DNA from 3 places in the Streptomyces sp. NPDC048584 genome. Region 1 is predicted to be linked to each of the others. Evidence: riboswitches for the same ligand, from Rfam matches in the RefSeq annotation. Region 1 holds a riboswitch; each other region holds the start of a gene.

Region 1 (10,024 bases):
GGGACTGCTCCGCCGTACCCGGGTCGATGACGATGTAGCCGGTCTCGCCGGGCAGGACGTAGTGCAGCCGGCGGCGGATCTCCTGCTCGGCGTAGGCGTCGTCCTGCCAGCGCGCCTTCATGTCCCGCAGCCGTTCGACCCGTCGGCGGGCCTCGTCCTGCTCCTGCCGGAGGTCGGCGATGTCCGCGCGCTGGGAGACGTACTGCCGCATGGGATAGGCGAGGGCCACGATCAGCGAGCAGAGCACCAGGGCCAGCAGCGCCGCCCGGCCGGTCAGCCGGGAGCGGCGGGCCTGGCGTTTGGTCTGCGAGCGGTAGACCCGGGCGGCGGTCTGCTCACCGATCAGCCGGATCCTGGTCGCGGTGGAGAAACGGTCCCGGTCCTTGACCGCCATGGTCCCGCCTCTCGTTCACCGTCCTACGCGCGTACGTCCCCGCACACGGTACGGGACCGGGTACGGGGACGTACGTACGACGCTGCCTCTTACGGGGCCCGGACTCAGCCCCTGCTGTGCCTACTGGTTCGCAGAACGCTGTGCCTACTGGTTCGCAGAACGCTGTGCCTACTGGTTCGCAGAGCGCTGTGCCTACTGGTTCGCAGAGCGCTGTGCCTACTGGTTCGCAGAGCGCTGTGCCTACTGGTTCGCAGAGCGAAACCGGGGGAAGGCCGAGCGGCCGGCGTACACCGCCGCGTCGTCGAGGATCTCCTCGATGCGCAGCAGCTGGTTGTACTTGGCGACGCGCTCGGAGCGGGCCGGGGCGCCGGTCTTGATCTGGCCGCAGTTGGTGGCGACGGCCAGGTCGGCGATGGTGACGTCCTCGGTCTCGCCGGAGCGGTGCGACATCATGCACTTGAAGCCGTTGCGCTGGGCCAGCTCCACGGCGTCCAGGGTCTCGGTCAGCGAGCCGATCTGGTTGACCTTGACCAGCAGGGCGTTGGCGGCGCCCTCCTCGATACCGCGGGCGAGACGCTCGGGGTTGGTGACGAACAGGTCGTCACCGACGATCTGGACCTTGTCACCGAGCTTGTCGGTGAGGACCTTCCAGCCGTCCCAGTCGTCCTCGAACAGCGGGTCCTCGATGGAGACGAGCGGGTACGCCTCGACGAGCTCGGCGTAGTACTCGGTCATCTCGGCGGCGGAGCGCTCCTTGCCCTCGAAGGTGTAGGAGCCGTCCTTGTAGAACTCGGACGCGGCGACGTCGAGCGCCAGGGCGATCTGCTCGCCCGGGGTGTAGCCGGCCTCCTTGACGGCCTCGAGGATGAGGTCGAGGGCCTCACGGTTGGAGCCGAGGTTGGGGGCGAAGCCGCCCTCATCGCCGAGGCCGGTGGCCAGACCCTTGCTCTTCAGCACCTTCTTGAGGGTGTGGTAGACCTCGGTGCCCCAGCGCAGGGCCTCGGAGAAGGACTCCGCGCCGATCGGGGCGATCATGAACTCCTGGATGTCCACGTTGGAGTCGGCGTGCGAGCCGCCGTTCAGGATGTTCATCATCGGCACCGGCAGCAGGTGCGCGTTGGGGCCGCCCAGGTAGCGGAAGAGCGGCAGGTCGCTGGCCTCGGAAGCGGCGTGGGCGACGGCGAGGGAGACACCGAGGATGGCGTTGGCGCCGAGCGAGCCCTTGTTGTCGGTGGCGTCCAGGTCGAACATGGCCTGGTCGATCAGCCGCTGCTCGGTGGCGTCGTAGCCGACGAGCTCCGGGCCGATCTGCTCGATGACCGCGAGGACGGCCTTCTCGACACCCTTGCCGAGGTAGCGGTTCGGGTCACCGTCACGCAGTTCGATGGCCTCGAAGGCACCGGTGGAGGCACCGGACGGGACGGCGGCACGACCCGTGCTGCCGTCGTCGAGGCCTACCTCGACCTCGACCGTGGGGTTGCCTCGGGAGTCCAGGATTTCCCGGGCTACGACGACGTCGATGGACGGCACGAGCATCTCCTTCAATGAATGCGACGCGGGTGAGCGGGACCCCCAAGGGGGTCCTGCGAGACCGAGCCTAACCGGCTCCGGGCGATCGGCCAGCCGGTCGCCCGTCCCGTGGACAGAACCGAGAGTAAATTGTTTCCGAACGGAACAAAGCGGTTTCGGGAAACCGGCCGCGAAAAGACCCCGCCCCGGTGCGTACGGGGGAGAACGCACCGGGGCGGGGAGCCATGGGGGGAGCCGCTTACTTGAGGTGCAGCTGCTGGCCCGGGTAGATGAGGTCGGCGTCGTCGACGATGTCGTCGTTCAGGTCGAAGAGCTTGGCCCAGCCGCCCTTGACGTCGTGCTCGGCGGCGATGGAGCTGAGGCTGTCGCCCTTGACGACCTTGTACTCGCCGTCGCCCTTCTCGACCTTCTTGCCGGTCGGGGTGGTGACGGTCTTCTTCTCGGCCTTCGGCGCGGCCTTGGGCTCGGCCTGCTTCTCGGCGGCCGGGCGCTCGGCGGAGCGGGAGGCCTTCTGCTCGGTCTGACGGCTCTCGGTGGAGCCGCCGCCCTGCGAGGAGCCGTTGGAGGAGGAGCCGCCGGAGTAGCCGGCGTTGGACAGGCCCACACCGCAGACCGGCCAGGCACCCTTGCCCTGACCCGCCAGGACCTTCTCGGCGATCTCGATCTGCTGGGCCTTGCTCGCCTGGTTGGCGGTGGACGCGTACTGCGTGCCGCCGTAGGCCGCCCAGGTGGAGGCGGAGAACTGCAGACCGCCGTAGTAACCGTTGCCCGTGTTGATGGACCAGTTGCCGCCGGACTCGCACTGGGCGACGGTGTCCCACTCGGCGGCGGTGGCGGCGGAGGCGTTGCCGGCCGCCATCAGCGGGGCGGCGACGGCGGCGGAGGCGATGCCGGCGACGGCGATCGCGCGGGTGGCCTTGGACGGACGGCGGTGCTTGCCCTTACCGGTAAACAGCATGGAGGATCCCCTCACCGACGCCTGCGAGGTGAGCTGTCGGGTTCGGGCCGGTTGAGTTGCCCGGCCACGTCCCTCCCGGGACGCGGCTTCACCCCAAGCCGTATCCGGCGTCAACTGCCCGGATCCGGCGCCTACCTTGGGTCCCCCGCTCCTGCCTACGGCGCATGACGCGTCGACTGTTCCCGTGCTGCCACTGGCAGGATTCGGCGTGGCGGCAGCCGGGGCCCGCGGTGGCGAGCGGTCACGACCGTAGGCACGGGATTCACGGAATATCAAAGACGATCACGGCTTCTGAGACCTATCTCTCACAGCCTTTAAATCGGACATTCGGCGCGAACCGTGACGCCAACTGCCGCCACGTCCAGGCGTTTTCAGGTGTCGCTTTCCGGCCGGTTCGTCCCGACCGGGAGGCTACTGACCTGATGCGACGCCACTGACGAGATGGTCGTCCATCCCGTAGAGCGCACCCCATCCGCCGCCCACCTCAAGGGAGTCGGGGATGGACGGGGAATCGCCCCCGTCGCTCGCGGCGGGCGCCTCGGCGACCGTGCCGCCCCAGGCGTTGAGTCCGCCAGAGGCGTGCCGGCCGGCCGGCTCCGCTTCCGTCTTGTCCTCGTCGGCGCTGGCGCCGCGGTGGCGGCCGGTGCCGTCGCTCGCCGAAGCGTCGGCGTTCTGCCGGGACTTGTCCGACTTGCCGCCCTTGGCGTCCGCCGAGGCGGAGGGGGAGGCGTCGGGGGTCCCGGCCGTCTCCTTGCCCTTACCGCTGTCCGATTCGGTTGACTTGCCGGAATCAGCCGACTCGTCCCCCAGAAGGTCGAGGCCCGTCCCGGTACTCGCGCTCGACGACGGGGAGGAGGAAGGGGAAGGGGAGGAAGAAGAGGACGATCCACTGGAGTCGGACGAGTCGGACCCGCCCGATGCCGAGTCGTCGCCCACGCCCGTGTCGACGTCGGCCGCCGGCGCGTCCTTGTCCAGGCCCGCGAGCAGCCCGCAGGTGCGCCAGGCACCGACGCCCTGGTCGTCGAGGATCTTCTCGGCCACGGCTATCTGCTGGCCGCGGCTGGCCTGGTCGGGGCTGGAGGCGTAGTCCAGGCCGCCGTACTTCTCCCAGTCCGTCTGGGTCAGCTGCAGGCCGCCGTAATAGCCGTTGCCCGAGTTCTGGCTCCAGGAGCCGCCGCTCTCGCACTCGGCCACCTTGTCCCAGTTCAGGCCGTCGGCCGCGCTGGCGGCGCCCGCGCCGAGGAGCGGGATGGCGATGGCGGAGCCGGTCACTCCGGCTGCGACGAGGAGGGCCGGAGCCTGGCGGGGGCGGCGGTGCCGACCGTTCCCGGAGAGCATACGGATGACCTTTCGCGAGACAGCGATGACCGGCGCGGTGTGTGGAGTGGAGCTCCGACAACCGCACTTGATGGGTGAACGTATCCGCACTCGATCACTTGTCACAAGTTAATGCCGCACAGATCACGTGAAGATCACAGAGTTGAGAGGGTGTCATGTTTGAGTTGACCCCGCCCCGGGCACGGAAAGGACGTTTGATCCGTCACTTTCGCGGAGGCGTGAATTCCACCGGGAGCGTGCGCAGTCCGCGCATGATGAGCCCGCCCCGCCAGCGCAGTTCGGCGGGTTGCGCCGCGAGCCGCAGGTCCGGCAGCCGGGTCAGCAGGGTGGCGAGCGCGGTCTGGCCCTCCAGGCGGGCCAGCGGGGCACCCAGACAGTAATGGATGCCGTGGCCGTATCCCAGATGCTGGTTGTCGCGCCGTCCGAGGTCGAGCACGTCCGGGTCGGCGAACCGCTCCGGGTCCCGGTCGGCGGCGGCGAGTACGACCAGGACGGGGTCGCCGGCCGCGATGCGCTGCCCGCCGAGGGTGACGGGCCCGGTGGTGTACCGCCAGGTGGCGAGCTCCACGGGACCGTCGTAGCGCAGGAGTTCCTCGACCCCGGTCTCCAGCAGTCCGCGCTCCCCGGCGTCGAGGGACCGTTGCAGGCGCTCGCGCTGGCCGGGGTGGGTGAGCAGGGCGTAGGTGCCGTTGCCGATGAGGTTGACGGTCGTCTCGAAACCGGCGAACAGCAGGATGAACGCCATGGCGGCGGCCTCGTTCTCGGTGAGGTGCTCACCGTGGTCGGAGGCGCGGATGAGGCCGGAGATCAGGTCCTCGCCGGGGGCGGGCTCGGCGGGCAGTGCCTCGCGCTTGCGGTGGATTAGCTCGGCGAGATAGCCGCGCATCTTCTTCACGGACCGGGCGACTCCGCCGCGCGGGCCCGCGCCGTGACGGATCATCATGCCGGCCCAGTCCCGGAAGTCGTCCTGGTCCTCGCGGGGGACGCCGAGCAGGTCGCAGATGGCGTAGATGGGGAGGGGGAAGGCGAAGTCGTGGATCAGGTCGGCGGAGCCGCTGTCCGCGAAGCGGTCGATGAGGTCGTCGGCGAGCTCCTGCACTCGCGGGGCGAACTCGGCGACCCGGCGCGGGGTGAACGCCTTGCTCACCAGCCGGCGCAGGCGGGTGTGGTCCGGGGGGTCGATGTTGAGCAGATGCGTCATCAGATCGGCCTGGCGCTCACCGGGGATGCCGGTCTTGCCCTTGGCGTGCGCGGGCTCGTCGTGATGCGCGGGGTTCTTGGACAGCCGCCCGTCGGCGAGGGCCTGCTTGGCATCGGCGTACCGCGTCACCAGCCACGCCTCGACCCCGCTGGGCAACCGGGTCTTCCGCACGGGCGCGTGCGTACGGAGCCAGGCGTAGGCGGGGTAGGGATCGGCGGCGAACTCCCAGGTGAAGAGTTCGGGGGCGGGGGGCTGCTCGGACATGCGGCGACCCTATAAGGGGCTCGGCCCCCTTCAGGGGCGCGGGGAACTGCGCGAAGGGGGTCCGGGGGCGGAGCCCCCAGGGACGGGAAGGGGCGGCGGGGGCGAAACCCCCTCGGCTCACCCCCTCAGCCCCTCCGCGGAGCGGATCGTGTCGCGGTAGGCCCGGGCCGCCGCCCGCAGCGCCGCCTCCGGATCGACCCCCTCCGCCTCCGCCCGCGCCGCCAGCCGCAGCAGCTCGTAGCCGATGCCCTCGCCCGTGGGGAGGGGGACGGAGAGACCGGCGGTGCGGACGCGGGACGCCAGTTTCGCGGCGAGGGCGAGGGCGGGCTGGCCGAGGGGGACGCCGTCGGTCACGGACTCGCGCCGCTTCTCGATCGCCTTGGTGCGCAGCCAGTGTTCCTTGACGTCCTCGGGGGTCTCGGCCGTCTCGTCGCCGAAGACATGCGGATGCCGATGGATCAGCTTCGCCACGATCCCGCCCGCCACGTCATCGACGGAGAACGGCTCCTCCGTGTGCTCCTCCGCGATCCGCGCGTGGAACACGACCTGGAGCAGCACGTCCCCCAGCTCCTCCCGCAGCTCCCCCCGGTCCCCCTCCTCGATCGCCTCGACGAGCTCGTACGCCTCCTCGATGCCGTACTTCGCGAGGCCCGCATGGGTCTGCCGGGACGACCACGGGCACTCCACGCGGATACGGTCCATGACCTGCACGAGGTCGAGCAGCCGCGCGCCGGGCAGATCGTAGGAGGCGGGGAGCAGCTCCAGCTCGGGCATCCGCACCCTGCCGGACCCGGCCAGCCGCGCCAGCCCGTCGGTGAGGGCCGGCTCGCCCTCCCCCGTCGCGACGACGACCACGGTCCGCCCGCCGGCGCAGGCGTCGACGATCTCCTCGGCGGTCGGCGCGGTCTCCTCGACCGGTATCCCCGCCTCCCGCAGATACGGCAGCTGCGGATGCGCGCCGTCCGCGCACAGCACCCTGTCGGCCTCGTGCAGGACCTGCCAGGCCGGCCAGGACAGCAGTCCGGGCGCGACCCGGTGGCTGGTGGTGAGCAGGACGACTCGGCCGACGGCGGCCTCGGGGCTGATTGCGTTCACACTCCGAAACTAGCCCACGTCACCGGCGTCCCACGGTCAGAGCGTCTGCGGCGCCCCCGCCGCCGTGACGTCCCGTACCCACGGCGTCTTCGCGTCGACCCGGCTGCTCTTCTCGACGTCCCAGTCGCCGTAGCGCGGGTTGAGGTCGACGTCGAGCTTCCTGCTCGCCTCGGACAGTGCCTGCCAGAACTCCGGCCGGCTGGTGTCGGTGCCGAGCTGCTGGGCGAGCTTCTGGGCCTGGATCTGGATGCGGAAGTTGTCGTCGAGGCGCTGCGGCGGGATGCCGTACTGCTGCAGCCACGCGGCCTCCAGCGCCTTCGCGCCGCCGGCCTGCTGCTCGAGGCCGGTCCGCATCTGCTGCACCTCGCGGTCCGAGACGGTCACGCCCGCGTCCCGCGCGGCGCGTTCCAGCACCCGGTCGAGGACCATGCCGTGCAGGGTGTCGCGGGTGAGGCTGCCGGTGCGGGCGATGGCCTGCTGGTACTGGGCGTCGTCGGGTACGGCAGCCCGCTGGGCCGCGCGGACCTCGCCGACCCGGTTCTCCAGCTGCGACACGGTGATCCGCTCACCGCCGACGACGGCTGCCGCACCGGGGTGGGCGTCGTTGCCGCAGGCGGTGAGGAGGGGCGCTGCGGCGATCGCGGCGGTGAGGAGGAGCGCGGTGCGACGACGGCGGTGCAAGGAGACCTCCTGAGGAGAGCTTGTGCGGCGGTGCACAAAGTCTTGCGGTGATCGATGGTAGGCATCGGCCAAGCTCTGGCCAACCCATTCGACCAACGATTCACAAGGAGTTCCGGCACCGGCTCCCGCGCCGTCCGGTGCGGCGGCCCGCCGTCAGCGCACCTGTCCGAGCCACTGCAGGGTCCGCCGGATGTCGGCGGCGAGCGGGTGACCGGGTCCGTGGACGCGTTCCACGTCGTGCAGGAGCCGTACCAGCGTGTCGTGGGCCCCGGCCCGGTCGCCGAGGGCGAGCAGCAGATGGCCGATGCGGCGGCGGACGTCGTGGGCGAGCTGCGGGTCGCCGGCGGCGACGTACTGGTTCTCGTAGTACGCCAGCAGCGACCGGTACTCGGCGAGCGCGGCCGCCGGTTCGCCGAGCTGCTCCAGGCACTGGGCGGCCTCGTAGCGGTAGCGCAGGGACTGCGGGTCGGCCTGGCCCGCCTCGGCGGCCCGTTCGTCGGCGAGGCGGCGCAGTTCGGGCAGGGCGCGCCGGTACTGGCCGTCGTCGAGGAGGGTGGCCGCGTACTGCTTGCGCAGGGTGCGCACAACCGGGGAGTGCTCGCCGTGCTGGTCGGCGGCGACGGGCAGGATCGAGCCGAGGATGTCGACGGCCTGGGTGATGCGGCCCTCGCCGAGGAGGCGCTTCACCTCGTCCACGGCGGCGGCGACGTCGGCCTTGCCCGCCGCGGGCGCGGGCGGCGCGGCGGGGGCCGGCTGGGGCGCCGGGGTGCGGGCGCGGTCCGGCCAGGGGGCGTGGGGGCGCAGGAAGGGGCGGGTGGGGTCGAGGGGCGCGCCGGTGGGGGTGCCCCGCGCGGGGAGCAGCCGCTCCAGGTGTTCGTAGACCTCCTGCGCGGAGTCCGGGCGGTGCTGGGGGTCCTTGGCGAGCAGGTGGAGGACGAGGGTCTCCAGGGCCTCGGGGACCTCGGGGCGGATCCGGCGCACGGGCACGGGCGGTTCGTACAGGTGCCGGTGCAGCACTCCGAGGGCGGTGGAGCCGGCGAACGGCACGTCCCCGCTGAGGAGTTCGTGCATCAGCACGCCGAGCGCGTACAGGTCGGTGTACGGGCCGACCGCGCCGCCCATCGCCTGCTCGGGCGCCATGTAGGCGGGCGAGCCGATGGGGGTGCCGGTGTGGGTCAGCCGGGTGGTGTCGGCGTCCATGACGGAGGCGACGCCGAGGTCGAGCACGGTGACGGTGCCGTCCTGCTTCACCATCACGTTGCGCGGCTTGAGGTCGCGGTGGACGATCGGCACGGCGTGCACGGCGCTCAGTACGGCGCACAGCTGCGCGGCCACCGCGACGGTCCACTGCCAGGGGTACGGGTCGTGTTCGGCGAGGTGGTCGCCGAGGTCGGCGCCGTCGACGTACTGCATGACGAGGAAGAGTTCCTCGCCCTCGCTGCCCGCGTCGTGCACGGTGACGAGGCCGGGGTGGTCGACCTGGGCGGTCACCCGGCACTCGCGCACGAAGCGGCGGCGCAGTTCGTCGGCCTCCTGGCCGGCCACCTTGTCGGGGCGCAGCAGCTTCACCGCGACGCGCCGGTCCAGCCGTTTGTCGTAGGCCGTCCAGACCTGGCCCATGCCGCCCTGTCCGATGAGCGTGGACAGTTCGTAGCGGCCGGCGACGACACGACCCGTCGTCACGCTCACCGTCCGCCCTCGTGGTTGCCGTGCTGTCCGGGATCGCCGTCCTGGCGGCGCAGATAGTCGCTGAGCTCGTCGAGTTCGGCGCGGACCTGGTCGATACGGGCCGGCCCGGGGTGCTGCGACTGCGGCTGCGACTGCGGCTGCGGCGGTACGGGGGTGGGGGGCGCCGGATGCCCCGGCACCGGTGTGGGCGTGTACGGGGAGACGGGCTGCTGGTAGCCGTACGGCGAGTGGGGGCCCGGCGTGGGCACCGTCGTGGCGTGCGGCGACGGCGGCACCGGGGCCGCGTACGGGCCGCCAGGCCGCCGGTGCAGGCGGATGTCCACGGTCAGGTAGTACGCGGACGCGCTCGCGCCCAGGATCAGTACGAGGGCCAGGGCGATGTCGGTGCGGACGTCCGTCTCGGGCAGCGAACCGACCACGGCCAGGCAGGCTATCGACAGCGGGATGCTCACCCAGGCCGCCGCCCAGTCGAGCGGCCGCCCGCGCAGGAACGCGACCCGGAACAGCGGCAGACAGGCCAGCAGCCCGCAGCACAGGACGCCGGCTGCGGCGTACAGCACGCGCTGCGTGATGACCGATGCCGCGCTGGGTGGGGGCGGCGCCGCGCCGTGGCCGTACATGACTGCTCCTGGACAGGTGTAGCCGATGGAAACTCGGTTGAGGGTCCGAGCGTATAGGCCGAGGACGACAACCGGTCCCGGGATGTACCGAACCGTTGTCGTCGGACGCCGTCCCGGACCCGTCGCGCGGGCCCGGTCGAAGGCCCGGTCGGGAGCGCGATCGGGGCCCGGCCGGGGCCCGGCCGGGACTCAGCCGGAGTTCAGTCGGGGGCGACCGTCCCGTCGGTCAGGCCGTCGTACATCCCGCGGACGAG
Region 2 (10,024 bases), on a different contig from region 1:
GGGCTACTACCAGGAGACGGGGCGTGCGGGCCGTGACGGGCTGCCGTCCACGGCGTGGATGGCTTACGGGCTGAACGACGTCATACAGCAGCGCAAGCTGATCCAGTCGGGGGAGGGCGACGAGGCGTTCCGCCGGAGGGCCAACCAGCACCTCGACGCGATGCTCGGCCTGTGCGAGACCGTGCGGTGCCGGCGGGGCCAGCTTCTCGCCTACTTCGGCCAGGACCCGGACCCGACGGGCTGCGGCAACTGCGACACCTGCCTCACCCCGCCGGAGAGCTGGGACGGCACCGTCGCGGCGCAGAAGGTGCTGTCCACGGTGGTGCGGCTGCAGCGGGAGCGCGGGCAGAAGTTCGGCGCGGTGCAGATCGTCGACATCCTGCTGGGGCGGCGTACGGCCAAGGTCATCCAGTTCGACCACGACCAGCTGTCGGTGTTCGGCATCGGTGAGGAGCTGAGCGAGGCCGAGTGGCGGGGCGTCGTACGGCAGTTGCTGGCGCAGGGGCTGCTTGCCGTGGAGGGGGAGTACGGCACGCTGGTGCTGACCGAGGAGAGCGGGGCGGTGCTGCGGCGGGAGCGGGAGGTGCCGTTGCGGAAGGAGCCGCAGAAGGCGGTGACCTCGCGGTCGGGTTCGGGGCGTAAGGGCAAGGCCGCTGCTGCGGAGCTGCCCGAGTCGCTTCAGCCCGCGTTCGAGGCGCTGCGCGCCTGGCGGGCGGAGCAGGCCCGCGAGCAGGGCGTCCCTGCGTACGTCATCTTCCACGACGCGACGCTGCGGGAGATCGCCACGGTGTGGCCCACGTCGGTGGCCGAGCTCGGCGGGATCAGCGGGGTGGGGGAGAAGAAGCTGGCGACGTACGGGGAGGGCGTGGTGGGTGTGCTGGCCGGACTGACGGCGCCGGGGGACGCGGGCGCCGACGACTGGCCGGAGGAGGAACCCCAGCCCGACGACTGGGAGTAGACACCCCCACGCCTCGGCGCGCCCGCGCCCTGGCGCCTCGGCGTGCCCGCACCCCGGCGCCTCGGCGTGCCCGCACCCCGGCGCCTCGGCGTGCCCGCACCCCGGCGCCTCGGCGTGCCCGCACCCCGGCGCCTTGGCGTGCCCGCGTGCCCGCACCCAGGCGCCTCCGCGCCTCGGCGCGCCCGCGCCTCCGTTCCCCGCGCGCCTGCCGCCCATTCGCGCTCCCGTCACCCCCGCGCCTCCGCGCCCCGCGTTCCCGCGGCTCCGGGCAGCCTCCGCCGATCCGCGGGCAGGCGTGCCGCAGGGCGGCACGGGTGGGCGCGACGGCACCCCGCCTGCGCCGGGCCGCGCTCCGTCCCCCTGCTCAGCCGTCACCCCGGGTGGTTGCTGGGCGGGGGTGGGTGTGCGCTGGCCCCGCTGGAGGGGGTGCCGCTGCGCCCACCCGTGCCGCCCCAGCGGCACGACTGCCCGCAGCTACGCGGCAGGGCCGCCCGCAGCTACGCGGCAGAGGCGCGTGCGGCTACGCGGCAGAGGCGCGTGCGGCTATGTGGGAGGGGCGCGTGCGGCTACGCGGCTCAGCCGCGTGCGGCTACGTGGCAGCGGGGTGGCTGCCTGTGGGGGCTACGGCAGCGCTGTCAGGGCCGGCGCGAAAGTGATCAGCAAGGGGACCAGGGGGACCAGGGCCGCCGCTGCCGTCGTCAGGGCGCGGTGGTGACGGGTGAGACGAGGCGGAGGTGCGAGGAGGCGGTCGACGCGTTCGCCGAGGAGTCGGTGGCTGGAGGCGCAGGAGAGGACGCCCCGGTGCTGGTTGAGCTCGATCAGGGCCAGGGCCGTGGTCAGGTGGCCGCAGCGCCGGGAGGCCGTGTCGTCGGCGGACATCTCGACCAGGCGGTGGGTCTGGTCGCAGAAGTGCGCGAACAGGGGGATGCGCGGGAAGCCGGTGGCCAGCGCGGTGGAGAGGTGGAGCAGCCAGTCGTGTCGGGCGCGGGCGTGGCCGCGCTCATGGGTGAGGACGGCGTCCAGTTGGTGGTCGGTGAGGCGCTGCAGGGCGCCGGTGGTGACGATCAGCTGGGGCGGGCTGCCCGGCATCCACCAGGCGTCGGGGTACTCGTCCTCCAGCACCAGCAGGGGACCGCGGGCCTCGGGCAGGCCGGCCGGCAGGTCCGGGGCGCGTTCGCGCAGCTGCTCCCGGGCGCGGGTGCGCCGACGGCGGGCCTCGGCCAGTTCACGCCCGAGCATGGCGGTCGTCCACGCGGCGCCGCAGGCGAGCAGCAGGGTGAGGGCCACGGTCCAGGGCGAGGCGGCGGACAGGTTGTACGCGGCGGTGACGGCGGGCGGGGCCGGGGCGAAGAGCTGGGCGCGGACGGTGCCGAAGACCGCGGCGGCACCCAGGGCGAGAGCGGTGACACAGCACAGCAGGACGGTGGCGACCAGGCACTGCCACACCCACAGCGCGACCACCGGCTCCCGTTCCGGCCATTTGGCCCGGGTCAGCGTCCGGGGGACGGGCACGGCGGCCGTCACGGCGACAACGCTCAGCAGGAGCAGGCAGACGGTCATGCCACGGGCTCCGGATCCTGTCGGAAGAGGGCGGCTTCGGGGCGTGCGACGGTGCGGGGGCGTACAGAGGGAGCGCGGTACGGACGCGCACACCGCCCCACTCCGATTATGACGGCGCGGGGCGGTGCGGGTCAGGGGTCGGCGAGGATCCGTGAGGGCCTGACGGGTCACACCGCGGGGACCACCCGTCCCGTGACCTCACCGAGGCCCACGCGGACGCCGTCCGGTCCGGGCGCCCAGGCCGACAGCGTCACCACGTCACCGTCCTCCAGGAACGTCCGCTTGCCGTCGGGGAGTTCGAGGGCGTCACGGCCGTTCCAGGTCAGTTCGAGCAGCGAGCCGCGCTCCCGTTCGGCGGGGCCGCTCACCGTGCCGGAGCCGTACAGGTCGCCGGTGCGCAGCGAGGCGCCGTTGACGGTCATGTGGGCGAGCTGCTGCGCGGCCGTCCAGTACATGGTGGAGAAGGGCGGCTCGGAGACGGTGTGGCCGTTGACCGTGACGGTGATCCGCAGGTCGTAGCCGCCGGGCTCCTCGTCCGTGTCGTCCAGGTAGGGCAGCAGTTCGTGGGTGCGCTCGGGCGGCGCGACACGGGCGGCGTCCAGGGCGTCCAGCGGGGTGATCCAGGCCGACACCGAGGTGGTGAAGGACTTGCCGAGGAACGGGCCGAGGGGCACGTACTCCCAGGCCTGGACGTCGCGCGCGGACCAGTCGTTGAGGAGGCAGAGGCCGAAGACGTGGTCGCGGAAGTCGGCGAGCGGCACCGGCCGGCCCAGTCGTGACGGGGCGCCGACCACGAAGCCGACCTCGGCCTCGATGTCCAGCCGGACGGACGGCCCGAACACCGGTGCGGCGTCCGTGGGCGCCTTGCGCTGGCCCGAGGGGCGTACGACATCGGTGCCGGACACCACGACGGTGCCGGCGCGGCCGTGGTAACCGATCGGGAGATGCTTCCAGTTGGGGGTCAGGGAGTCGGCGGCGTCGGGGCGGAAGATCTGGCCGACGTTCCGGGCGTGGTTCTCCGAGGCGTAGAAGTCGACGTAGTCCGCGACCTCGAAGGGGAGGTGCAGGGTCACCTCGGACAGCGGGTGGAACAGGGGTTCGACGGTCTCCCGGTGCGCCGGTACGGTCACCCACGCCGTGAGCGCCCGCCGCACGTCCGACCAGGCCGTGCGGCCCGCCGCCAGCAGTGGGTCGAGGCTCGGACGGGCGAGCAGGGAGGCGTACGGCGAGCCCAGGGCGTGTGCCGCGGCGCCGGCGTCGAGGACGTGGTCGCCGAGCCGGACGCCCACGGTCCGCTCCGACGAACCGGGGGGCGAGAACACGCCGTACGGCAGGTTGTGCGGGCCGAAGGGATCGCCCTCGGGTACATCGAAGGGGGGCATCGGGTGCTGCCTCGCTTTCGTGTGCGCAGGTGCTCCACGTGTCTGTGGCCGTGCCACACGTTACGGGTGCGACGGCGGTCTTGGGCAGAGCCGGCGTGGTGGCGCACCCGCACTTCCTCCTGGACCGTCACGCTGTTCGCCGGGCGTCCCGGCTGCGAACGGGAGGCGCTCCGGGCGGACACACCGGCGTCGATCGTCCGACCGCGTCGTCGCAGGGACAGACAGCGGACCATGTTCGAGGCAATCGGGGAAAGAGGCCCGAAACGTTCCTCGACCGGCATCGAGAGAAGGGGAATCGCACCGAAGCGAGCGGATACGGGCACGGTGAATCGGACGGTCGTGTTGTCCGTATTCTCTGATCATGGCCGCACCCACCGCATATTCACTCATCGCCACCGACCTGGACGGGACGCTGCTGCGCGGCGACGACACCCTCTCCGACCGGTCCCTCGCCGCGCTCGCGCGGGCGGGCCGGGCGGGTGCGCGGCACCTCGTGGTGACGGGGCGGCCGGCCCCCAGAGTGCGGGCGCTCCTGGACGACCTCGGCTCCACGGGGCTCGCGGTGTGCGGCCAGGGCGCGCAGGTGTACGACGCCGCAGCGGACCGGCTGCTGTGGTCGGTCACGCTGGACCGGGAACTGGCGGAGACCGCCCTCGGCAAGATCGAGGCCGAGGTGGGGGAGGTGTACGCCGCGGTCGACCAGGACGGGGTCGACGGGCTGACGCTGATCGAGCCCGGCTATCTGATGCCGCACCCGACCCTGCCCGCGGTGCGGGTCGAGCGGCGCCGGGAGCTGTGGGACCGGCCGATCAGCAAGGTGCTGCTGCGCCATCCGGAGCTGTCGGACGACGAACTGGCGGCGGCGGCCCGGGCGGTGGTGGGCTCACTGGCCACGGTCACCATGTCCGGCCCCGGCACGGTGGAGCTCCAGCCGTGCGGGGTGACCAAGGCGACCGGGCTCGCGCTGGCCGCCGGGGAACTGGGGGTGGGCCCGGAGCGGACCATCGCCTTCGGCGACATGCCGAACGACATCCCCATGTTCGACTGGGCGGCCCATGGTGTCGCCATGGCCGACGCGCATCCCGAACTGAAGGCGGTCGCGGACGAGATCACCACGTCGAACGAGGACGACGGCGTGGCCGTCGTCCTCGAGCGACTGTTCGGCGGCGCGGGGGTGCTCGCCCGTCAGCGGGTGGCTCAGTACGCGCCGAAGACGTTGTCGATGGAGCCGTAGCGGTCGGCCGCGTAGTTGCAGGCCGCCGTGATGTTCGCGACCGGGTCGTACGGGTCGAAGGCGGTGCCGGCCACGTGGTAGGCCGCGAAGGTCGGGTCGATGACCTGCAGCAGACCCTTCGACGGGGTGCCGGCGGCGGCGTTGGAGTCCCAGTTGTTGATGGCGAACGGGTTGCCGGAGGACTCGCGCATGATGTTGCGGTGGATGCTCTCGTAGCTGCCCGGGATGCCGTTCTGCGCCATGACCGACAGCGACTCGCGGATCCAGCCGTCGAGGTTGTCCGGGTAGGCCGTGGCGGAGGCGGCGGTCGTGGTCGTTCCGGTGGTGGCCGCGGAGGCGGCGGTGGCACCGAACAGCGGCAGGGCGACCACGGCGACGCCGGTGCCGGCGACGGCGAGGGAGCGGACGAGACGCCGGTGACGAGCGGAAGCGGGCATGACTGGGTTCCTCTCCTACGCCTGCGAGGTGAGCTGTCGGGTTCGGGCGGGAGAGTGCCCGGCCGTGCCCCTGCGGGCATGGCTTCACCCCTAGCCGTTCCGGCACATGACCGGCCCGGCGACTTACCTGGGTCCCCCACTCCTGCCGTCTGGGATGTCGTTGGGTGTGATGCGGGCGGCGGCAGGATCAGGCGTCCACCCGGCAGGCCCGGAACGTATGCGAGAGCACATGTCGGGAACAAGTGCGGATCTCATGGATGAGGTCGTTTGATCTTGCGATGGGGTTTTTGGGATGCTTGATCCTTTGCGAGTGCCAAGGGTCAACTCGGTTGCGGGGGCGGGGGAAACGGGTGTCGCGGACCGTGGCGGGGGTACGGGTTCGCGCGTGAGCCACTTCACTGTGCCTCACCTGTGAGCGCATTACTCGCCAAAGGGAATTCGCTCTGTATGTGCGGCAAATCGGACGCGAGGGCGGGCAGGATGGTCCGCGTGACGGAAGGCGGGTCGCGGGCCGGGTCGAGAGTCGGGTCGAGGAGTGGATCGGTACATACGGGAATGTCGGGGAATGCCCCTTGTGATCACCTGATCAAAAACACTCCGCTCCTGATCCCCTGTCGCCCTGCCCGTAACGTCGGGCGCTGGCGGTGATCGAAACATGACCGGATACGCTGACTTGAGTGAGGGCAGCGACCTATCGACATTCCGTATAACCGCCAGTGGACACCAGCAGACAGGAGACCCCTCGTGACCGTCGTCGGGCCGTTCGGGCTGAGCGTGCGGGACCAGGCTCTGGAAGCCGATGTCCAGGCCGGGATGACGGCTGTCGAGGAGGGGCTGTTCGAGGCCACCAAGAGTGAGGTGCCCTTCATCACCGGGGCCGCCCAGCATCTGGTGCGGGCCGGCGGCAAGCGGTTCCGTCCGCTGCTCGTGATGCTCGCCGCCCAGTTCGGCGACCCCTACGCGCCCGGTGTCGTGCCGTCGGCCGTGGTCGTGGAGCTGACCCATCTGGCCACGCTGTACCACGACGACGTGATGGACGAGGCCGAGGTGCGGCGCGGCGTCGACAGCGCCAACACCCGCTGGGGCAACTCCGTCGCGGTCCTCACCGGCGACTTCCTCTTCGCCCGCGCCTCGCACATCCTGGCCGACCTCGGCCCCGAGGCCGTACGGGTACAGGCGGAGGCGTTCGAGCGGCTGGTCACCGGGCAGATCCTGGAGACCGCGGGACCGCAGGACGGCCGCGACCCGGTCGACCACTACCTGGACGTGCTCGGCGGCAAGACCGGCTCCCTCGTCGCCGTCTCCTGCCGGTTCGGCGCGATGATGTCCGGCGCGGACGAGACGGTCGTGGACGTGCTCACCCAGTACGGCGAGCGGCTCGGCGTCGCGTTCCAGCTCGCCGACGACGTCCTGGACATCGCCTCCGACACCCACGAGTCCGGCAAGACCCCCGGCACCGACCTGCGCGAGGGCATCCCCACCCTGCCTGTGCTGCGGCTGCGCGAACGGGCGGCCCGGCTGGACCTGGCCGAGGACATCGCCCTGTGCGAGCTGCTGGACTCCGACCTCACCGACGACACCCGGCACGCCGAGGCACTGCGGCTGCTGCGCGCCCATCCCGCGCTCGAGCAGGCCCGCCGCGACACCGTGCGCTACGCCGAGGAGGCGCGCGCGGCGCTCGCCCCGCTGCGGGAGTGCGCCGCGAAGACCGCGCTCGTGCAGCTGTGCGACGCCGTGGTGCACCGCGCGGGCTGAGCGGGCCTCGATCTCCCTGCCGACCCCTACTGGTCGGGGGACGAAACCGTCCCCCGTGTCATACCGCAGCAGTACACGGAGTTGCGTCCGGGGTCTGACGACTGAGCCTGCCGGATTTGGTCAGATGGACAACGACGGACCACACCACTTCTCACTGATTCGGGTGAGAATGGCGGCTCAGGGTGGGACCGGTGCGAGCACACGAGACGGAAGCCGCCGCCGACCACGGAGGTAGGGCACACATGGCACCGTACGAATCCGACGACATGACGACCGCGGGGGACGTCGACGAGCCGCGCACGGGGCGGCGGAGGGCCGCACGGTACATCGTCCCGGTCACCGTGATGGGGGTGGCGGCCGCGACCATCGGGCTCGTCCCCGCGCTCGCCGACTCCGGCGACCCCGACCTGCCGGAGATCACCGCCGCGCAGCTCATCGAGAAGATCGCGCAGTCGGACGTCGAGCGGCTGTCCGGCACCGTGAAGATCACCACGGACCTCGGACTGCCGAACCTCGGCGGCCTGGAGAACAGCCTCACGTCCGGCGCCATGGGGCGCGGCGACGACGGCGGCTCCTCGGCCGACCCGTCCGCCAAGCTCACCGAACTGGCCTCCGGCACGCACACGCTGCGCGTCGCGGCCGACGGCCCGGACCGGCAGAAGCTGTCGCTCCTGGAGAACGCCGCCGAGTACAGCCTGATCCACAACGGCAAGGACGTCTGGGGCTACGACAGCGGCTCCAACGAGGTCTACCACGGCACCGTCGGCGCGTCCGGCGAGGACCGGGAGCAGCAGCCCCCGGCCACCCCGAAGGACTTCGCCGAGGAGGCGCTGAAGTCGGTCGACGACACCACGTCGGTGACCGTCGACGGCACCGCCCAGGTGGCCGGCCGGGACGCCTACAAACTGGTCGTCAAGCCGAGGCAGTCCGGCTCCACGGTCGGCGCGATCAGCATCGCCGTCGACCACAAGACCGGTATGCCGCTGAAGTTCACGCTCACCCCGTCCAGCGGGGGCGCGGCCGTCGTGGACGTCGGCTTCACCCAGGTGAGCTTCGACAAGCCGTCCGCGTCGACGTTCGACTTCACCCCGCCCAAGGGCGCCAAGGTGACCGAGGACGACGCGCCGGCCAAGGGCCGGGAGCACTCCGGGAAGCCGGAGCGGGGCCCGAAGTCCGAAGAGGACCTGGGCAAGGGGCTCGACGGGCTGAAGATGCTCGGCGAGGGCTGGAACTCCGTCGCCGTCTTCGACACCGGCGGCGAGGGCGGCCTGCCCACCGGCGAGACGGGCGGACCCGGCGGTGACCTCGGCGGCTTCCTCGGCTCCCTCGGCGACGAGGTCAAGGGCGACTTCGGCACCGGCACGGTGTTCAGCACCCGCCTGGTCAACGCCCTGATCACCGAGGACGGCAAGGTCTACGTGGGCACGGTCACCAAGGACGCGCTCGTGAAGGCCGCCGACGCGGGTAAGTGACAAGGCCCTACAAGGCCCTACAGGGATCGAGGGAGCCGATGGGCGAGGCGTCCGCCAGTGAGCAGGACGGGGAGCACACGGGTGAGGCAGTCATCACCACCCGCGCGCTCACCAAGCGCTTCCGCGGCGGACAGCTCGCCGTCGACGGTCTGTGTCTGACCGTCCCGGCGGGCAGCGTCTTCGGCTTCCTCGGCCCCAACGGCTCCGGCAAGACCACCACCATCCGCATGCTGATGGGCCTGATCGAGCCGACCTCCGGCACGGCGCACGTCCTCGGGCGCCCCATGCCGCGCTCCGCGCGCGCCGTGCTGCCCCACGTCGGCGCCCTCATCGAGGGCCCGGCCCTCTACGGTTTCCTCTCCGGCCGCGACAACCTCCTGCGCTACGACGCCGCCGACCCGACCGCCGACCCGCGCACCCGGAGTATCCGCGTCCTGGCCGCGCTGGAGCGGGTGGGCCTCACGGCCGCCGGGGGCAAGAAGGCGAAGGCGTACTCCCTCGGCATGAAGCAGCGGCTCGGTCTCGCGGCCGCCCTGCTCCAGCCGCGCCGGCTGCTCGTCCTGGACGAGCCCACGAACGGTCTCGACCCGCAGGGCATGCGCGAGATCCGCAGCCTCGTGCGCGAACTGGCCTCGGACGGCACCACCGTCTTCCTCTCCTCCCACCTCCTCGACGAGATCGAGCAGGTGTGCACCCACGCCGCCGTGATGGCGCGGGGCCGGCTGCTCACCCAGGGCCCGGTCGCCGACCTGGCCGCGGGCGCCCGGGGCCGGCTGGTGGTGACCACCCCGGACCCGGCGGACGCGGCCCGGCTGCTGAAGGAGCAGGGGGTCGCCGATGTCGTGGCGGACGGGGAGCGGGTGACCGGGGAGGTGCCCGAGCGTGACCTCGCCGAGGTGAACGCGGCCCTGGTGACGGCGGGGGTCCGGGTGCGCGGCTTCGCGGTCGAACGGGCCTCGCTGGAGGACGCGTTCGTGGCACTGACCGGGGAGGGCTTCGATGTCGCGGGCTGAAGCGGTGCGCGCGGTGAGTCCGCTGTGGACCCTCGGACTGTTCCGCAGCGAACTGCTCACCACCTTCCGGCGCTGGCGCACTCTCGCCCTGCTGGGGGTGCTGGCGGCCGTACCGGTCCTGGTCGGGATCGCCGTACGGATCGAGACGGGTGACGGGTCGTCGGCCGGGGGAGGGGGCGGCGGGGGCCCGGCGTTCATCTCGCAGATCACCAA
Region 3 (10,024 bases), on a different contig from region 1:
ATGTCGTTGAGGATGCCCTCCAGGAACTTGTGCGGGATCCCCTGCGCGTCGGCGATCGTCTCCGCGGTGAGCGGACAGGCCTCCGGCGCGGCAGCGAGCTGCAGCGCGGCACGCACCGCATAGTCCGCCCTGGCCGAGATCCGCATACCCGCATTATCCAGCACGCCCGTACGGCTACAGCTGGTCCCCCACGCCCGCCGGCTCCGGGGGATGCGCCCCGCCACCGTCCTTGGGGTCGTCCTCGCAGGTCCGTCTGTCGAAGACGGACTGGTCATTGGGGATCATCAGCACGGCGGCAACCCGCTCCGGATGCTCAACGACGAGATAGTCGTCCCCGGTGGGATCGCCGCCCGGCCCGAACGCCTGGGACGCGTGGACCGTCCGGCACCCCAGCGCCACCCGCTCGTCATCGACCGCACAGGCGTCCACCGCCGGACCGGATCCCTCGTCACCGCCGTGGAAGCGGAACCGGAAGTGCACCTGGTCGCCTTCGGCGGGCACCTGCGGATGCGGCTCGAGCCGCCACCCGACGACCTCGGCGGTGGTCCCGACAAGCCGCCCCGTCTCGTCCTCGACCTCCACCCTGACCCCGGCCTCCCCCCGCTCCGCGGTCGTCTCGGAACAGACCCAGGAAGAACACCCGGACAGCGCGAACACCAGCCCCAGCAGACCACCGGCACGCGCCCACGGGACCGACACTCAGGTGACCTCCAGTCGGGGCGGAGTGGATCAGTGTATGTCCGCGCCCGGTGGCCGCAGGTGCGGGGGGGGCGCCACGTCGGGCGCCTGACGGAGACGGCCGACTCCGGCGACTCGCCGCCGCTGCCGAGCCTGCCGGGGCGTGGCCCGTCACCCCGGCATCACCGACGCGCTGTCGGAGCGGCTGCTTCCGGACCCGGTTCCCGAGGTCGTCAGTTGACGGCCAGGACCGCCGAGTTGTTCGCGAGATCCGGGTCGAAGCCGCGGGGGTACTCCTCGAACTCACCGTACGCCGGGTGAATGCTCACCGCACCGGTCGCGCCGGGCACCACGGTGTCGACGCGCACGGAGAACGCGAACGTGCGCCGGGTGTCCTCCAGTACCCAGTACCGCAGGGCGCAGTCGTAGCGCGGGGCGCCCGTCCGCTTGGGGTAGTAGCCGCCTTCGAGGGTGCGCGGATAGCAGCCGGACGGCACCTCGGTGACCGTGGTGCCGCCGGGCACGACCAGCCGGACCATGGCGACCGGGTCGCCGGAGCCGAGGTTCCCGAGCCAGGCCGGTCCGTTGTTCTCGAACGTGATCTCGGCCGTGGCCGTCTCCCCCGCCGCAGCGGAGACGGCGTCACCGGTCACGGAGAAGTCAGCGGTGTTGTCCGCGCCGATCTGGAGGGCCACGTAGTCGTTGTCGGAGTCGATGTCCTGGGCGCCGCCGCCCGGTTCGACGTCGATGTCGAGTCGCTCGTTCAGCGCGTGCGGGGCGAGGCGCACCGTCAGCGGCTCGGGCAGTTCGAAGGAGTCGCCCGGCGCCAGCACCTGGTCGAACCTGCAGATCGCCTTGTTCGACGGTGCGTAGTCGTCGCCCGCCGTGGATGTGTAGACGCAGGCGTCGTACCGGGTCAGATCCGTCAGGCCGTACGAGGCGTACAGCTCGACGGTGAATCCGTTCGCGCTCTCGTTGCCGTTGTTGGTGACCTTGAACGGGATGGTCCGCTCGTCGCCGGGCCGGCCCTTCTCGATGCCGCTGACGGGGTCGATGGCGAGATCGGGTCCCGCGCCGACGGTGAGCGTGGTGTCGAAGCTCTCCTGCGGCGCGGTGAGCGTCCCCTCGGGGCCACCGGTGGCCGTCGCCTCGTAGGTGATCCTGCCCGTTGCTCCGGCTTCGGCGCCGTCGGCCGCGCGGACGGTCAGGAAGACCTGGTCCTCGTAGTCGCCCCCGATGGCGGGCACCACGGGGATGTCGCACACCGCGCCGGTTCCGCCCGGGGTGCAGTTGTCCGGCCAGGTCACCTCGGCGACCCCGGCCAGGTCGGAGACGTCGACGACGAGCCGGCCGTCGGTCACCGTGAAGTTCTCGTTGTCGTGGTAGAGGCCGATGCCGAGGGTGCGGGACTGCGGCTGACCACCGTCGGTGGCGGTCGGCAGCGTCTGCTCGTACGGCGAATTGATCCACAGCTGATCGGTCTGCGGCGGGTCGTCGGCGGCGAACGCGGGCGCGGCGAGACCGGCCGTCACCAGACCGGCCGCCACCGCCACGGCGGCACCGGATCTGAGTCGGATCAGACGTCCGGCGGACAACAGACGCATAGCTCCCCCAAGGGTGTGGTCACACGACCGGTGTGCCGGAGGCCCCGGCACACCGGCATGATCGTCACACGACGGGGAAGCCCGCCGCACCCCGGTTTCCGGCCCTCGAAGAGACTGTCCGGTTCCCCTCGGTACGGCGGTCTCCGTGGCTCCCGCGTCAGCGGTCGCCGGCCAGGTCGAGGGTCTCCTCGGGGGCCGGGGTGGCGTCACCCCGCTTCGCGGTGGGGGTCCAGTGGTGTGTGACCGGGGAGGTCAGGGGGCGCCACCAGGGGGTGGTCGGGACTTCACCCGTGGGTTCGAAGGGTTCGCCGGGGCGGGGGAACGCCGCCGTCTGGCCGACGGCCGCCGCCGCGTCCGTCATCCACTCCCCCGGCTCCGCCCACGCGTGCGGGGCCAGGTTGAAGGTGCCCCAGTGGATGGGGAGGAGGACGCCGGTCGCCTCGCCGGACTGGAGGTCGAGGTGGGCGCGGACGCCTTCCTCGGGGGTCATGTGGATGTCGGGCCAGAAGTCCGAGTACGCGCCGACCTGGATCATCGTGGCGTCGAACGGGCCGTGGTCGGCGCCGATGTCCTTGAAGCCGTCGAAGTAGCCGGTGTCGCCGCTGTGGTAGATCCGGTGGTTCTCGCCCGCGACGGCCCAGGAGGCCCACAGGGTGTGCTGGGTGTTGCGCAGGCCCCGGCCGCAGAAGTGGCGGGCCGGGGTGGCGGTGAGGGTGAGGCCGCCGACCTTGGTCGCCTCGTGCCAGTCCAGCTCGCGCAGCCTGCCGGGGGACACGCCCCAGCGCTCCAGGTGCGCGCCGACGCCGAGGGGCACGGCGAACAGCGTGTCCGTGCCGGCCAGCGCCTTGATCGTGGGCAGGTCGAGGTGGTCGTAGTGGTCGTGGGAGATCACCACGACGTCGACCGGGCCGAGGGCGGCCAGCGGCAGCGGGGCGGGGTGCAGCCTCTTGGGGCCCGCGAAGGGGAACGGCGAGCAGCGCTCACCCCATACGGGGTCGAAGAGCACCCGGTGTCCGTCGATCTCCGCGAGCACGCTGGAGTGGCCCATCCAGGTCAGCCGCAGCCCGCTCGCCGGCGGGCGGGAGATGTCGGCGAGGGTGGTGGGGTGCACCGGGATGGTGCCCTTGGGTGCGCGCCGGGAGCGGGAGTCCTTGTCGAAGTAGATCTTCGCGAGGTCCCGCGTCGAGCCCGAGGGGCGGATCCGGGCGGTACCGCCGGGGTTCTGGAACACGCCGTCCCTGAAGTGCGGGGATCTGCGGATGCGGGCCATGCGCTCACCGCTCGGGTCCGCGCCGAAGGCTTCGGGCCGCAGGGCACGCAGCCCGGAGCTCTGGGAACGGGAACCGGCCACGGTACCTCCAGGTGGAGTCGGTCAGACATTCCATTATGTGCGGCCGGACCGACAACGCGGTGCCGGGTACGGCCGGGACGGTTCGCGGGTCATGAACACGTCGACCGGGTCCTCCGTCCGTACGGTGAATCCGTGCCGCTCGTAGAGGCGGCGGGCGGGGCTGCCGCGCACAACGTTCAGCCGTACGACGGTGGCGGCGCGGTCGCACCGCTCCAGCAGTCGGCGCAGCACGGCCGACCCGATGCCGCCGCCCTGGCGGTCCGGGGCCATATAGAAGTGCTCCAGCCAGTGGCAGTCCCCGGCGGGACGCAGCGCCACACAGCCGGCGAAGGCGCCGCCCGTCTCGATCACCCACGTGTGGGCCGGGTCGAAGCCGTCGCGCAGCCGCTGCCGTACCCGCCGCGCGTCGTAGCGGCCGAGCCGTTCCGGATCGGCCCGCAGGACCAGGGCGCGCAGCTCGGCCACCGCCTCCACGTCCGTGGCGGCCGCCTGCCGCAGGCCCCAGTTCTCCATGATCACCACGCTACCGCGCGGGTGCTCACGCCACCGAGGCGATCCGCTCCTTGATGGCGTGCGGCGACAGCGCCCCCTTGGCGATCACATGGTCGCCGGAGGACTCCCCGCGCAGCCGGCGGCCGATCCACGGCACCAGGTACTCGCGGGCCCAGTGGACGTCGTCCCGCCGGATCTCCAGGACGCCGCGGGGCGGCAGGGACGGCCAGGGCTGCTCCGGGTCCGCGGGGGTCCTGAGGCCGAGGGCCTGTCCCGCGCGCAGTGCGACGCGGGTGTGCCCCTCCGGTGACAGGTGCAGCCGGTCGGCGTCCCACGCCCTGCGGTCCTGGACGCTCCTGAGGGACCACAGGTCGAGCACCGGGCAGCCGTAGCGGTCGGCGACGGCCCGCACATGCCCGTTGTACGTCGCGATCTTGCCGCGCAGATGCTTCAGCAGGGGTACGCCACGGGTGTCGAACCCGGTCGTCACCATCACCGTGCCCGATACGGCCGTGAGCGCGGCGATCGCCTGCTCGAACCGCTCGGCCACCTCGTCCGGGTCGCTGCCGGGACGGAGGATGTCGTTGCCGCCCGCGCAGAACGAGACCAGATCGGGGGCGAGTTCGACCGCCCTCGTCAGCTGGTCCGCCATGATCTGGTCCAGTAGCTTTCCGCGCACCGCGAGATTCGTGTACTGGAAGTCGCCTTCGGGCCGGAGGTCCGCGAGAAGGACGGCGAACCGGTCGGCCCAGCCGACGAACGCCCCGTCGGGGCCGGGGTCGCCGACGCCCTCGGTGAAGCTGTCCCCCACCGCCACGTACGACCCGATCACTGCTCTGCTGTCACTCTTCGAATCGTCTGCCACGGGAGCTCATGATTCACCTTCCATTGTGACCTACGCGACCGTAAGGAAGGGTTGACGCGCGGTGAGATAAGACACTCTCAAAATGTTGGCCAATTCCGGAATACGCCGAAGGCCGGCCCCGTGGATCGGGGTCCGGCCTTCGGCGCGCGTGTCAGGAAGGGGTGCCGCGGGGGTCAGCCGATGGAGACGCCCTTGGAGCGGAGGTAGGAGACCGGGTCCACGTCCGAGCCGTAGTTCGGGGTGGTGCGGATCTCGAAGTGCAGGTGCGGGCCGGTCACGTTGCCGGTCGCACCGGAGAGGCCGACCTGCTGGCCGGCGGTGACGGACTGGCCGGCCGAGACGGACAGCGAGGACAGGTGGGCGTACTGGGCGTAGTAGCCGTCGTTCAGCTTGACGACGACCTGGTTGCCGTACGCGCCGCCCCAGCCGGCGGAGACGACGGTGCCCGCGCCGACGGCCTTCAGGGAGGTGCCGGTCGGGACGCTGAAGTCGACACCGGTGTGGTAGCCGCTGGACCACATGCTGCCGGCCACCTTGTAGGCGGTGCCGAGGCCGCCGGCGCCGGGCACCGGGGAGCTGTAGGCGGAGGTGTTCGCGTTCTGCGCGGTGGTGTCCGGGGAGGACTGCTCGGCGGGCTGCTCGGCCGCCTTGGCGGCGGGCTTCGCGGCCTTCGGCGCGGCGGGCTTCGCCGGCGCCGGAGAGGACTGCTCCGGTGAAGAGGACCGCTTCGGCGTGCTCTTGGCGGTCTCGCCGTCGATGGAGAGCCTCAGACCGGGGTGGATGAGCGCCGGGTCGGCGCCGACGGCCTCGCGGTTGTCCGCGTAAAGCTGCTTCCAGCCACCGTCGATGTGCTCGGTCGCGGCGATCTTCGCGAGGTAGTCGCCGGCCTTCACGGTGTACGTGCGGGCCTCGTCGCCCTTTTCGGCGGTGGCCTGCCGGCTCACCACGGAAAGGGACTGGACGGCCTTTCCGGGGGCGGCCGCCTCGGTGGCGGCGTGCGCGCCGGTCGCGCCGAGAAGCGGCAGGGCCAGTGCGGCGCCACCGGTGCCGGCGACGGCGACGGCGATGGAACGGGTGAAACGCTGTGCCGTGGTACGGCGGTGCTTACCCTTCGCGGGCATGTCGAATTCCTCTCCGGCGCCTACGAGGTGAGCTGTCGGGTTCGGGCTGGAGATGCCCGGCCGCATTGCCGCGCGGCTTAACCCCTAGCCGTTCCGGGAACCGGAACAGGCGGTCCTGCCTGTGGGTCCCCCGTTCCTGCCGTGCACGGGTATGTGTGTGCGGGGCTCCGGGCGGCGGCAGGATTAGGCGTCCGTCCGGATCGGTGGCGAACGTAAGCGACCCGGACGCGAAGGGACAAGCGCGGGTTCACCGGGGACGGGTTTTTCCGTGATCCAACAACGGAAAAGATCTCACCCAGCGTCAGCCGGGATTCCTTTTACCTCACGAATTCCCTTGTCGCTCCACGGAATTACGTGAGCATGGCGACAACACATCGTCACGGATATGACGATGCTCACGCACCCTCGCCCCATCCCCCCTCCTTTCGGGGCGCGTTATATCAAAGCCACCCAACCGGACAGAACGCCCCAATCGGTCGATCACCGGCGGCGGAGGCGAAGCACCGCGGCGTCCAGATCCCCCCGCAGCCCGGTGAGCAGTCCGTGGTGCAGCAGTACGGCGCCTCGGTGCGTTTCACCCGTTTCGAGGCATTCGTACGTCGCCTCCGGGTCAAGGCCGCGCAGCCGGAGCGCCGGGGCGGGTTCGCCGTAGTGCTGCGCCCGGAGACACGCGAGGACGACGGTCTCGTCGCCGAGGACGTACTGCACCGCGCTCAGCCCGCCCTCCGGGGGCCGCAGCCGGTACTGGTCGCCACGCTGGACGAGCGGCCGGATCTCCTTGTAGAGCCCGACCCACTCCCGCGCCTCGGCGAGCTCCTCCCCGGTCCACCGGGTGAGGTCGCCGCCGACACCGAGCACCCCGGCCATGGCGCTGACGAACCGGAACCGCAGCGAGCTGACCCGTCCGTTGAGCATCACGTTCGGGCTGTCGGTGACCCAGGCCGCCATCACCCGGGCCGGGTGGACCTGGCTGAAGCCGTGCTGGATGGCGAGCCGGTCGAGCGGATCGGTGTTGTCCGAGGTCCATACCTGGTCGGTACGGGAGAGGACGCCCAGGTCGATCCGGCCGCCACCGCCCGAGCAGGACTCGAAGGCCACGCCCGGATGGGCCGCCCGCAGCCGGTCGAGGAGCGCGTACAGCCCGCGCACATGGTCCGTCCACAGCCGCTGCGGATACGGGTCGTCCGGCCAGCCGGCGTCGGTGAAGGACCGGTTGAAGTCCCATTTCACATAGTCCACGGGAGCGCTGGAGAGCAGCCCGTCGAGCTGTTCCCAGAGGTACTCCCGGACGTCGTCCCGCGCGAGGTTGAGGACCAGCTGGTTGCGCAGCTCCGTACGCCGGCGGCCCTGCTGGAACTGCACCCAGTCGGGGTGCGCCCGGTAGAGATCGCTGTCGGGGTTGACCATCTCCGGCTCGACCCAGATGCCGAACTGCATCCCGAGTCCGTGCACATGGTCGGCAAGGGGTTTCAGTCCGCCCGGGAAGCGGTCCGGGTTGGGCGTCCAGTCGCCGAGCCCGGCCCGGTCGCTCGTACGGGCCCCGAACCAGCCGTCGTCGACGACGAACAGCTCGACGCCCATCGCGGCGGCCCGCTCGGCCAGGGCCCGCTGCTGCTCCTCCGCGATGTCGAACTGGGTGGCCTCCCACGAGTTGAACAGCACCGGCCGGTCCCGGTCCGCGGCCGGGATCACATACGTCCGCTGATAGGCGTGCCAGGCACGGCTGGCGCCGCCGAAGCCGCCGTCGCTCCACAGTCCGGCGAAGACCGGCGTGACGTACGTCTCGTCCGTGCCCAGCATCAGCAGGCCGGAGTCGTCGTGTCCGGCGCCGCCGGTGATCTGCACGCGCGCGTCGGGAAGTTGGGCGACGCCGATCCGCCAGGACCCGGACCAGCCCAGCGCGCAACCGTAGACCTCGCCGCGCTCCTCGGTGGCGTCGGTGTCGAGCGCGACCCAGGGCAGATGGTGGTGCCCGGTGTGGCCGCGGCGGCTGCCGACGACCTTCTCGCCGTAGGTGAGCGGGGCGCGGGTCAGCCGGGACTCGGCGGCCCAGCGGCCGTGCAGCTGGGACAGCCGCCAGTGCTCGCGCTCGGGCAGGGTCCAGGTCGCGGAGTCGGCGCGCAGGAGTTCGACGGCGGGTCCCCGGTTGCGCAGGGACACCCAGCGTTCGATCACGTCGTCGCGCATCCGGTAGTGCAGGGTGACGGCCAGGTCGCCGTCGCGAAAACGCAGACGCAGTTCGCCGTCGTCGCTCTCGTGGCCGTCGAAGGTCCACTCGGTGCCGCGCCGTCCCTCGGCGGTACGTACGGACAGGGCGGGCCGGGTGAAGCGCGGGCCGCCCTCGACCGGGTACTCCTCGCGCCCGTCCAGCGGGGACTCGAAGGAGCAGTGCTCCGGCATCGGACGGGCGGCGAGGGCCTCCGCGTCGGCGAGCGTGATCCTCGGACCCCAGTGCAGATGCACCAGCTCGTCACGGTCGGTGAGATGCAGCGCGTAAGCACTGGCCGGCCCCGACAGGAGCCATGTACGACCGTTTTGGGAGACCTGCGTCACCCGAACCTCCAACAGACCCGAACAGATGCGATCAGACACCAACATCATCGAGGATATGGGGGCGGCCGGGCAATGCCTGTGGACAACTCATTGGCCCAGGCAGGCATGTCGTATCGTCGAGGCGTGCCCGTCGGCGAGCCCGCCGACGGCGCCGCGAGTGGGAGGAGTCCTTCGTGACGCAGCAGGTGCCGTCGACCGAACCCGAGCTGGCCGGAGTACGCAACTTCCGCGACGTGGGCGGGCTGCCGACCGTCGACGGTCGGCGGGTGCGCCACGGGGTGCTGTTCCGCAGCGGGCATCTCGCCCACGCGACCGCCGAGGACGCCGCCTTCCTCTCCTCGCTCGGACTGCACACGGTGTTCGACTTCCGCAACGCGGCCGACCAGAAGCTGGAAGGGCCGGACGTCGCGCTGCCGGGCGTGCGCAATGTGAACCTGCCGCTGAGCGACCCGGCCGACGGCGCCGAGTTCTGGAAGATGGTCCGCGACGGCGATCTGGAGCAGCTGCGCTCGATCCTCGACGACGGCAAGGGCGCGGACCGGATGATCAGCTCCTACCGTCTGATCGTCAAGGAGCGCACCGCCGAGCACTCCCGTGTGCTGCGCTCGCTCGCCGAGGACAGCGTGCCCGCGCTGATGCACTGCGCGGCCGGCAAGGACCGCGCGGGGCTGTCGGTGGCGGTGACGCTGCTGGCGGTGGGTGTGGAGCGCGACGCGATCCTCGCCGACTATCTGAAGTCCAACGAGAAGCACCGGCGCTACAAGGTGCGGCGCAGCGGCAGCTCGGCCTCGGCCTACTCCCCCGAGGTGATGGAGCTGCTCAGTCCGCTGTTCGACGCGCGCGCGGAGTACCTGTCGGCGGCCTTCGAGACCGTGGAGGAGACCTGGGGCGGGGTCGAGCCGTATCTGGAGAAGGGGCTCGGACTCACCCCCGAGGCCCGGGAGCGGCTGCGCGAACGCCTGCTCGACTGATACGCGGCCCGAGGCCGGGACCGGTACGAGGGCCGGGGCGGCCGGTCACTTCTTCGGAGCCACCTCGAAGAGGAAGTAGATGAAGGCCGCGAAGAGGTGCCCCACGACCACGTAGACGAACAGCCGCACCCACAGGGCCCGGGGGAACTTCTCTTCCATGTCACGGCCGGTCATGTCGTGTCTCCGTGGATCGGGCCCAGGCACAGGGCGGCCGTGGGACTCTGCAGCAGGGTGTGGACGAACAGCAGTTCGACCCCGTCGGGGTCGGATGCGGCGATACGGTGCGGGGTCAGCGAGTCGAAGTGCGCGCTGTCCCCCGGCCCGAGGCGGTGCAGGGTGTCTCCGAGGCGCAGCCGCAGCCGCCCCCTGAGGACGTAGAGCCATTCCTC

The links. Region 1 has a riboswitch for cyclic di-AMP ahead of ACGFR9_RS14530 (transglycosylase family protein). Riboswitches for the same ligand answer to the same signal wherever they lie in the genome.
Region 2: another riboswitch for cyclic di-AMP. It lies ahead of ACGFR9_RS30355 (transglycosylase SLT domain-containing protein); the one in region 1 lies ahead of ACGFR9_RS14530 (transglycosylase family protein).
Region 3: another riboswitch for cyclic di-AMP. It lies ahead of ACGFR9_RS00035 (peptidoglycan DD-metalloendopeptidase family protein); the one in region 1 lies ahead of ACGFR9_RS14530 (transglycosylase family protein).

The regions. Positions count from the first base shown of each region.
Region 1 covers NZ_JBICWF010000005.1:399,160-409,183, reverse strand. Annotated here, with positions in the region: gene ACGFR9_RS14540 (septum formation initiator family protein) at 1-394, opposite strand, end outside; gene eno (phosphopyruvate hydratase) at 635-1,924, opposite strand; gene ACGFR9_RS14530 (transglycosylase family protein) at 2,163-2,882, opposite strand; cyclic di-AMP (ydaO/yuaA leader) riboswitch at 2,886-3,055, opposite strand; gene ACGFR9_RS14525 (transglycosylase family protein) at 3,294-4,220, opposite strand; gene ACGFR9_RS14520 (cytochrome P450) at 4,423-5,685, opposite strand; gene ACGFR9_RS14515 (nucleoside triphosphate pyrophosphohydrolase) at 5,803-6,780, opposite strand; gene ACGFR9_RS14510 (SurA N-terminal domain-containing protein) at 6,817-7,461, opposite strand; gene ACGFR9_RS14505 (protein kinase) at 7,615-9,108, opposite strand; gene ACGFR9_RS14500 (hypothetical protein) at 9,147-9,770, opposite strand; gene ACGFR9_RS14495 (class I SAM-dependent DNA methyltransferase) at 9,971-10,024, opposite strand, start outside.
Region 2 covers NZ_JBICWF010000017.1:7,703-17,726, reverse strand. Annotated here, with positions in the region: gene recQ (DNA helicase RecQ) at 1-958, shown strand, start outside; gene ACGFR9_RS30370 (M56 family metallopeptidase) at 1,580-2,518, opposite strand; gene fahA (fumarylacetoacetase) at 2,686-3,900, opposite strand; gene ACGFR9_RS30360 (HAD family hydrolase) at 4,262-5,134, shown strand; gene ACGFR9_RS30355 (transglycosylase SLT domain-containing protein) at 5,098-5,571, opposite strand; cyclic di-AMP (ydaO/yuaA leader) riboswitch at 5,577-5,741, opposite strand; gene ACGFR9_RS30350 (polyprenyl synthetase family protein) at 6,316-7,326, shown strand; gene ACGFR9_RS30345 (outer membrane lipoprotein carrier protein LolA) at 7,569-8,798, shown strand; gene ACGFR9_RS30340 (ABC transporter ATP-binding protein) at 8,837-9,811, shown strand; gene ACGFR9_RS30335 (ABC transporter permease) at 9,798-10,024, shown strand, end outside.
Region 3 covers NZ_JBICWF010000001.1:404-10,427, forward strand. Annotated here, with positions in the region: gene ACGFR9_RS00005 (RrF2 family transcriptional regulator) at 1-146, opposite strand, end outside; gene ACGFR9_RS00010 (hypothetical protein) at 175-699, opposite strand; gene ACGFR9_RS00015 (CARDB domain-containing protein) at 912-2,282, opposite strand; gene ACGFR9_RS00020 (MBL fold metallo-hydrolase) at 2,440-3,633, opposite strand; gene ACGFR9_RS00025 (GNAT family N-acetyltransferase) at 3,667-4,146, opposite strand; gene ACGFR9_RS00030 (SGNH/GDSL hydrolase family protein) at 4,172-4,957, opposite strand; gene ACGFR9_RS00035 (peptidoglycan DD-metalloendopeptidase family protein) at 5,164-6,111, opposite strand; cyclic di-AMP (ydaO/yuaA leader) riboswitch at 6,116-6,273, opposite strand; gene ACGFR9_RS00040 (alpha-galactosidase) at 6,592-8,664, opposite strand; gene ACGFR9_RS00045 (tyrosine-protein phosphatase) at 8,838-9,635, shown strand; gene ACGFR9_RS00050 (DUF6126 family protein) at 9,681-9,809, opposite strand; gene ACGFR9_RS00055 (helix-turn-helix domain-containing protein) at 9,806-10,024, opposite strand, start outside.